Regions from separate parts of the Nostoc sp. MS1 genome, predicted to be linked through region 2. Evidence: riboswitches for the same ligand, from Rfam matches in the RefSeq annotation. Region 2 holds a riboswitch; each other region holds the start of a gene.
What was found. Region 2 has a riboswitch for cyclic di-AMP ahead of NSMS1_RS23230 (glycosyltransferase family 4 protein). Riboswitches for the same ligand answer to the same signal wherever they lie in the genome.

Region 1 (2,179 bases), 320 kb from region 2:
TGCTTGCCAGTTTTCCACACTATGCTCCTTGGAGTTTATTTGGTTGCATAATAGCGAAAAAAGCCACTGAAGTACAGGTGGCTTTTCTGTGTATGTTATTTTATTCTGATTTTCCTTCTATTAGAAACAGTGAATTAACCGACGATAAAGAGGAAAAAGTCGATGTTGGCTGATAAGTTTATATTTCAATGCTGAGTAGATGCTATGAATAATTTCTCAACTATTGAGAGGAAATTATTCATCCATCGATTCGGGAATACCTAAGACAGCACAAGGAAAATCAGAACCTAAATTTTGAATTAAGGGATGATAGGCAGATTTACAACCTATAAATAATATGTCAGCAGCTTCTAACTCTGCCACTTTTCTTAATTCTGTACTCACACAACCAAAGCGTAAATGAGATTTAAACGAACCTTGCCATTCTTCGGCTAAACTTCTAGCTTGCCAAAGAACTCTATCTGCTTCTTGCAAAGGTGTGATTGTGTCTGTTTGCAAATATGACTTGATGTCTGTCAATTGTGGTTGAGTTATCACAGATGTCACAGACTTTGTTTGTTCACTTATAGACAATTCTTTTGTTGGTGTACGTTTACCAAAGCTCAAGATATTACTATAGTCAACTGGACAACTTTCTTCTAATACATAAACAGCTTGCACTGTGACTTGTTGATTAGTCGCTAATCTGGTTTGGTGGGCAATCCAAAAGGCGATATCTAGTGCAGCATGACTATTAGGAGAAGCGTCATAACCGACAATTAAGTTGATTGATGACGTTACTTGAGTTTCTTGAGGTTCTGGTAATAATACCATTTTGTCAATTAGATCATTGCGACCCATAGCACTTTGTAGGCGTGCTAGCATTGGCTTAATTTTCACAGCTTTAACTTCTCCTAAACTCAACGAACTAATAAATGAGAAGTAGGGTAAAACGGAATTTATATCCGCAAGGAAACCCCAATAACAACTGGTATTAAAGCCAAAGTTTTGGGGGTTCCTTCCATTGCCTACGGAGTTAGCTGACGGGCTAAGACTGGAAGGTGTCTCTCTTTTGAGCGCTGAGTTAACTGTTAATTGCTTTTACTGTTGACTCTAGGTTGGCGACTCGTTTGTAAGATGCGCCCCTTAAGATGGTTCCTCCGTTCCAAATTATTTCAGGCTTAATTTGAATTAGGCTACCCACTAAAGAAATAATAAACTAAATTATTCTTCTTGTGTAAAATATTTGTCGAGGAAATTTAAGGCGTGATTTCGCAGTTCAAAATATTCTTTGGAGTTTCGCATAGCAGCCCTATCTCTGGGATGAGGAAAGGGTACTTCTAATATTTCGCCAATGTTTGCGGCTGGGCCATTTGTCATTAAGACGATGCGATCGCTCATATAAATTGCCTCATCAACATCGTGGGTAATCATCATTACGGCTTGCCGATTATTTTCCCAAATATCTAATACTTGTCTTTGTAATTTGCCTCTTGTTAGTGCATCTAAAGCACCAAAAGGTTCATCCATAAGTAACATTTTGGGACGAATTGCTAAAGCTCTAGCAATGCCTACTCGTTGTTTCATACCTCCAGAGATTTCATCAGGATATTTATCTGCTGCCGGGGTTAAGTTTACCATTGCCAAGTGTTCGTTCACAATGCTAATTTTTTCAGACCTATTAGCATTTTTTAACACTTCATCTACCGCTAGGCGGATGTTCTCTCTGACTGTTAACCAAGGTAACAAAGAATAATTCTGAAACACCATCATTCTTTCTGCCCCTGGCTTGTTAATTTCTTTACCATCAAGCCTAACTGAACCAGATGTGGATTTTTCTAACCCGGCAACTATTTTTAATAGCGTTGATTTACCACAACCAGAATGCCCAATTACGGAAATAAATTCATTTTCACCTATAGTTAAATTAACCCCATCTAAAACTACAAAGTTACCTTTATCTGGTGTGGGATAAGACTTAACTAAATTTTCTATTTCTAAAAAATTAGGGTTAGACTTAGCTTTTTCATGGCTATCTACTACTGATGGTGTATATTTCATCTCAAAAGCTCCTAAAAATAGTAACTATATATGTGTAAAATCCCAATCAATCTAAGACATGAAAAAACGAGTGGGAGCGTTAGCCCTAATTGCAAAACTATTTAAGTAACCAACGGGATCGCTGGGATCAAAACCTTTT
Region 2 (2,179 bases):
GCTCTTTATTTAGTTCAAGCCTAGATATTCTAAATTATTATGGCATTTTTCCTGTACACAAGCGAATGAACAATAAGCTTAAGCTCTTGCATGTACGGGTTTTGCAACTGATGAAGATAACAAAAAAGTCCGCTCAAGCGGACTAGCGTAGAAGGGTCAAATGATCGAAATTGACTATGAGATTTTAAAATCCCTTCTCTATTTTTAGCAGCTTGTTCTTAAAAATCAAGCATTAGAACATAACTATTTAGACATAATTCCAGTAATTATGTCTTTTGATATATAGATTGTTATATATTTTCAACTATTTATAGATGGTAACATCTGTCAATATCCAGAAGATGTATATTTTAGATAAAATTAAATATATTTATAGCTTCATCCTCATTAACTAAATTTTTCATTTTAATATTTTTTTAATATTTACAGATATAAAATCTCAAAAATTTTGTTTTTATTCATCGCCGTAGACTATTAAAATGTCAAGCGGATAAGTTTGTGTGTTTTTAAGCGAATACTATAAGTATTGCCTGAATTGTTGCCATTGCCTGACAATATCCACAAATTCCTACTGCCTGCAACCTTTTCTACTACCTATTCCCTATTGAAAGACAGATGCTAACTAAACTAGTATAAAATTAAGTACTATGATGGAAATATATCTTGAGAAAGTTGAACAACCTAGTGCCATCCGGTTAATATCATGACTATAGAAAATAAATTTTCTAGCCAAAGATTGCTTACTCTAATCTAATTTATGATACTTTCCTTAAGGTATTAGCAAATAGTTTAGAGGCAATTTAAGACACGTTTGTTCTGTGATTCATTGACTATAATTGCGATCGCAAGTATAGTATAAGCAAATGTCAATCAGTCAGCCTAATCCTGATATTTGCCTTATAAATTAAGCAAAATCAGGAGCGGAGGAACCAAATTCGGGGCGTATTTTGGATTATCCAAAAAGAACATCTCTCAGTTCTAGCCCGTCAGCTAACTTCGTCGGCATTGAGAGGAGATTGAACGAACAGCATTTTTTAACCATAATGTCTGTCGTCAGTGTCCTTGGCTGGTAGCTTTCCGCTTCGTTTAGCCTGTCCTCAAATCTTATATATGAGGCAGGAGTAGTTGCCTTGAGGTGAAGCTCACTATGTTCCAAACTAACACACATCGGATTGCGCTGATTTCCGTTTCTGGAGACCCAGCTGTAGAAATAGGTCAAGAAGAGGCTGGTGGTCAGAATGTATATGTTCGGCAAGTAGGTTATGCACTAGCCGAAATGGGTTGGCAAGTTGATATGTTCACCCGCCGTATTAGTCCTGACCAAGCGGCGATCGTTCAACATAGCACTAATTGCCGGACAATTCGATTAACAGCCGGGCCAGTTGAGTTCATTGGACGAGATCACGTATTTGAATACTTGACAGAATTTGTTGATGAATTACAACGCTTCCAAGAGCGTCAAGGTTATACTTACGAACTCATCCACACAAATTACTGGTTGTCATCCTGGGTGGGTATGGAGTTGAAAAAGCGCCAACCTTTAGTGCAGGTGCATACATACCACTCTCTAGGGGCAATTAAATATAACACTATCGCAGATATCCCCGCCATTGCTAGTCAGAGATTAGCTATAGAAAAAACTTGTTTAGAAACTGTAGACCGTGTAGTTGCTACTAGTCCTCAAGAACAGGAACACATGGAAACCCTAGTTTCTAAGAAAGGGCGGATTGATATGATCCCCTGCGGTACAGATATTGATAATTTTGGCGACATTGAACAGTCTGTCGCACGGGAAAAATTGGGAATTGCACCTGATGCCAAGATGGTATTTTATGTAGGTCGCTTTGATCCCCGTAAAGGTATTGAAACTTTAGTTAGGGCTGTTGCTCAATCTAGCTTGAGAGGTGAAGCTAACCTACAGCTAGTAATTGGTGGCGGTAGCCGTCCTGGTCAAAGCGATGGGATTGAGCGCGATCGCATTGCTAATATTGTTGCTGAATTAGGATTAACTGATTGCACCACCTTTGCTGGTCGCTTAGACCATGAAATTCTCCCCTACTATTACGCGGCGGCTGATGTTTGCGTCGTCCCCAGCCACTACGAACCCTTCGGTCTAGTTGCAATTGAAGCGATGGCCAGCAACACCCCTGTAGTTGCCAGTAACGTAGGCGGATTGCAG
Region 3 (2,179 bases), 320 kb from region 2:
CTAACTCCGGCTGTGGTGGCTCCTATGCCTTTGATAAAGTCTCGTCGAGTCCAGTGATGATTATTCATGTTGTGGCTAATTCGTAATTTCAAATTGTTCGTAGTAAGGACTTTAGTCCTTAATTGCAAAGCACTAAAGGGCTTACTACAAACAAGTACATAACCCTTAGTTATTCGCTGTCGGGCGATGAGTGACAAATTCTTGGAGTTTGCTGACGGCAAAATCTAAGATGAGTCCAGTTAAGCCGATAACCAAGACGGCAAGGAAGACTGAACTGAGGTTCAAACGACTCCATTCATCCCAAACGAAGAAGCCGATCCCAATACCGCCTGTAAGCATTTCTACCGCAACTATGACTAGCCAAGCAATACCCAAACTGATGCGTAAGCCTGTAAAAATATAGGGTAAGCTGGCAGGCCAAATAATTTTCGTAATTCTCCGCCAACGGGGCATTTCCAACACTCGCGCCACATCGAGATAATCCTTGGGAACGCTGGCTACTCCTAAAGCCGTATTAATAATAGTCGGCCAGAGGGAGGTGATAAAAATGACAAAAATTGATGAGGGATCTGCTAAGTTGAAGATAGCTAAGGCAATGGGTAGCCATGCTAAGGGCGATACGGGTTTGAAGATTTGAATGATGGGATTGAGTGCTAACATCGCACTTCTAGACATCCCAATCAAAAACCCTAAAGGAATGGCGACTACTGCACCTAGTAGAAAACCTATTAACACTCGTCGCAAACTGGCTATTAATAACCAACCAATCCCTAAGTTACCAGGGCCTCTCTCATAGAAGGGGTTTAATATATAGTCCAAGTTAGCAACTAGTGCCTCTGGTGGCGTTGGCATTAATTCATGATTTGCCAAGGCAATAATCCACCACAACAAGATAATTCCTAAAAATCCCAATGCAGGAAGTATGACTACATCCCTAACGAGAATTGGCTTGGTTTTTTTCCATGCAGCTTGACTAGCAACAGCTGCGATCGCTGCTAAATTTAATTGCAATATCATTATGCCCCCTCAACAGGTTCAATGCAGGTACGAAAAAACGAGCAGTACCAGCCTCGGACACTGATGAGAACTAAGCATTAAGTAAATGCTGTCTCTTCAGTCTCCTCTCAATGCCTACGAAGTTAGCTGACGGGCTAGGGCTGAGAGATGCCCCTCTCCTTTTAGTGCTGAGTAATGAGTTCTGTTAGCTGTAGCAGGGCGTTTAGGCCCTGCTGAGTTAAATAACTTAAATTGAGTTATTCTTCACTTTTGACTCGTTAGTTAACACTTTATTTGGAGATACGCCCCACAAGGTGGTTCCTCCGTTCCAACTTTAATTACTGTATTGCGTCGGATTAGGCTGACTTACTCTAATTCAAGATAATAGTACTAAAGAATTTAACATCTTCAAGCCAGAAAAACAATCTCCGATTGATAAATGTTGTTTATATAATTACATTAGATTAACTCATATTTCCCTAATCTACTATAAATAAATGTTATGGTAAGTATTGTACTTAAGTGCGCTTAACCATAATCACAACTATCTAAGTGACGTAACATACTTAATCTTATTTTTAGAAACTCAAAATAATCAATCCAACTAAAGAGCTAATCAGCATTTTCACTGTTATATGCAAAATTTATATCATCTGGTAGGTGAATTTTCTCATCAATGATGATAATGTCCACTACGCTAGTTAAACTAATTCCATATAGAATTAATTCCTCTATCGCGTAGCTGAATTTAAGAGAATGGAATTTAGTCAAGTTCTGGCTGACAATAGTAACACTATCATCACCAAATGGGTTGCCGCAGTTCGTGAAGACAGGCAGATTGAGAGTGCTGATGACTTATCCTACACAGCGATTAAGAATCATATACCTGATGTGTTTCAGGCAATGGTGACAGTGTTGTCTCAATCTCAGGAGAGTGATATTAAATCCATTGTCACCGCCAGTTGGAAACATGGGTTACTACGCGCTGAACAAGGCTTTGATCCGTCCGAGATTGCCCGTGAGTATCGCCTGTTAAGAAAAGTGATATTTGATGCTGTGGAAACTGACTTGTTACAAGCAACCCCCGCCGAGATTGTTCGTTATATGCGTTTAATTGACGCGGTGATTGATGAAGCGATCGCCAGATGTTTTCATAGTTATGTAGGGGAACGCTTGCGCGAAT
Region 4 (2,179 bases), 1.0 Mb from region 2:
AGTGGTGATATTCGCTATTGTAAAATACTACGAACCCATTGGTTATTACGTCCTGGTAGCGATGATATAGTAGGCGATCGCATCTTATCTCAACTCCGGGAAAAACTTTGGCGGGTATATGGTGCGACTCTGCCACAAAAGCTGGAACAGATTCTCCTGTTATTGAAAGATAAAACCCCTTTGGCAATTGGTTACATCGGTTGTAACTTAGCGTCACTCTCGCTGTATTGAATTGGTAGTGTGGATGCGATCGTATCTTTTTGTTTACCAATTTGTTATTTTATGTCCAAAAAAGTTAGTATTTCAGAGAACAAAAATCAGTCTGCCTAATCCATGCTTACCTGAGAAAGTTATCCACAAGGTCAGCTAGGAGCGGAGGAACCAAGTGTGGGGCGTATCTGCCAAAAAAGCTCAATTTAAGGTGTGAAAAGTAAAGTTCCCATCTTAGACTAGAGCATTGCAAGAGGGACATCTCTCAGTCCTAGCCCGTCAGCTAACTTCGTAGGCATTGAGAGGAGATTGAACGAGCGGCATTTATATCAATAATGCCTGTCGTCAGTATCCTTGGCTGGTATACGCTTCGTCCTACCTGCCCTTGTTCTGAAAGATAGGATTTATAGTCTATGTTTCTGGAATTTGAGGCTGGATTTATTGCCTTGAGGTACACTCGACTATGTTTTTCAACATAAAGCATCCAGTCACCCATATTACTTTTGATATCAACGCAGACACTATCAATAGTTAGTGTGGAAATCTTGTTTTTTTCGTAGGTGACATACAAACAAAGTGCATATTAATTATTTGCTCATTTTTGTATATTTCAATAGCTTATAGCGGTTATTTACTAACATTTTTAGGAGAAAAGATGAAAATCAAAAATCGTAATTTTTTCACTCATGTTAACTTTCTACCTGAGCATAAATTTAAGTTGATTGGAGAACTGGCAGGTAAAAAGCTTTTACTAATTGGTAGAACTAAAGCTTATAACGATCCCATTGTGGCAGCAAGTCATAGTAATGAGCCTCATCAAGAAGATTTATACGCTTACGACCTTTACGAATTAATGAAGTGTAATCACGAGCTAGTTAATCTGACTGGAGAAATTTAGCAACAGTAAAAAGCAGAGGAATAAAAGAAATTAGGGGTTTACAACTGTAAGCCCCTATGTTTTTAACGTAATAGTTGATAGTTAAGCTGTTGCACATTTAATGTTGATTATCTAAAGCTTGATAGCGGATTAATTCCTTAACTCGTTCTTGAGACAAGCCCAACTCTTGAGCCAGCTTGGCTTCTAGTTTGCTAGGTTCGGCGATCGCAAACTCAAATATTATGGTTTTGAGGGTTGAGTGATTTGTTTTGACACTTACAAGAGAAATTCCTTTAGATATAAGAATTTCAGCTTCAATTGCTATAATCTTTTTCTTCATCTGCCATGCCATTTGAGTATCGGCTTGGAGATATTTTTTGTGGTTGTAGGTTCGGCTGAGTATTTGATCGCCAATAAAACCACTTCCCAGCCAAAAAACCAACCCAATCAACGGCAAAGATAACCAAAACACAAGGCCTAATGTTCGTAAAACTGGAAAAAGTGAAAGTTGACGCATGGACAGGGTGTAGGGGTGTAGGGAACTGCGTTCGCTCTTGGCGTGCCGGAGGCATACCCGGAGGGCTTTAAGCAAGTGGCGTTGTAAGGGTATGAAGAACTAAACAACCATACTTAACCAAATCAACTACTTCCTTTATACCTTTATCCTTTTAATCATAGTTACTGACACTTTTGTGTCACTGTTGTAGCTTAATCTTAAAATTAGAAAACTACAGCAAGTAAAGCAAATCTGATGTTGATCTTACTGGTGGAAGACGATCCAGCACAGTTAGAGCCATTACGTACAGCATTGTTGAAGGTTGGGCATACAGTTGATGCGATCGCAGATGGAGAAACAGCCCAATGGTTCGCCTTTAATAAGAATTATGATTTATTGATTTTAGATTGGATGTTGCCCAAGTTAAGCGGGTTAGAACTGTGCCAAGTATATCGCAGTGCTGGGAAAGTTGCTCCTGTGCTGATGTTAACAGCAAAAGACACAGTTACCAATAAGGTGGCAGGTTTGGATGCTGGAGCTGATGATTACTTAGTCAAACCAGTGGATGTGTTAGAGTTACTGGCGCGAGTACGAGC

Region 1: linked by a shared signal. The riboswitch ahead of NSMS1_RS24515 (universal stress protein) and the one ahead of NSMS1_RS23230 (glycosyltransferase family 4 protein) in region 2 are both predicted to bind cyclic di-AMP.
Region 3: linked by a shared signal. The riboswitch ahead of ntrB (nitrate ABC transporter permease) and the one ahead of NSMS1_RS23230 (glycosyltransferase family 4 protein) in region 2 are both predicted to bind cyclic di-AMP.
Region 4: linked by a shared signal. The riboswitch ahead of NSMS1_RS27635 (hypothetical protein) and the one ahead of NSMS1_RS23230 (glycosyltransferase family 4 protein) in region 2 are both predicted to bind cyclic di-AMP.

The regions. Positions count from the first base shown of each region.
Region 1 covers NZ_AP023441.1:5,697,599-5,699,777, reverse strand. Annotated here, with positions in the region: gene NSMS1_RS24520 (SLC13 family permease) at 1-18, opposite strand, end outside; gene NSMS1_RS24515 (universal stress protein) at 235-864, opposite strand; cyclic di-AMP (ydaO/yuaA leader) riboswitch at 993-1,187, opposite strand; gene NSMS1_RS24510 (ABC transporter ATP-binding protein) at 1,204-2,040, opposite strand; gene NSMS1_RS24505 (ABC transporter substrate-binding protein) at 2,092-2,179, opposite strand, start outside.
Region 2 covers NZ_AP023441.1:5,372,833-5,375,011, reverse strand. Annotated here, with positions in the region: cyclic di-AMP (ydaO/yuaA leader) riboswitch at 867-1,020, shown strand; gene NSMS1_RS23230 (glycosyltransferase family 4 protein) at 1,148-2,179, shown strand, end outside.
Region 3 covers NZ_AP023441.1:5,694,133-5,696,311, reverse strand. Annotated here, with positions in the region: gene NSMS1_RS24505 (ABC transporter substrate-binding protein) at 1-68, opposite strand, end outside; gene ntrB (nitrate ABC transporter permease) at 166-1,017, opposite strand; cyclic di-AMP (ydaO/yuaA leader) riboswitch at 1,114-1,369, opposite strand; gene NSMS1_RS24495 (sensor histidine kinase) at 1,753-2,179, shown strand, end outside.
Region 4 covers NZ_AP023441.1:6,388,752-6,390,930, forward strand. Annotated here, with positions in the region: gene NSMS1_RS27630 (NB-ARC domain-containing protein) at 1-231, shown strand, start outside; cyclic di-AMP (ydaO/yuaA leader) riboswitch at 314-523, shown strand; gene NSMS1_RS27635 (hypothetical protein) at 866-1,108, shown strand; gene NSMS1_RS27640 (hypothetical protein) at 1,206-1,559, opposite strand; gene rppA (two-component system response regulator RppA) at 1,839-2,179, shown strand, end outside.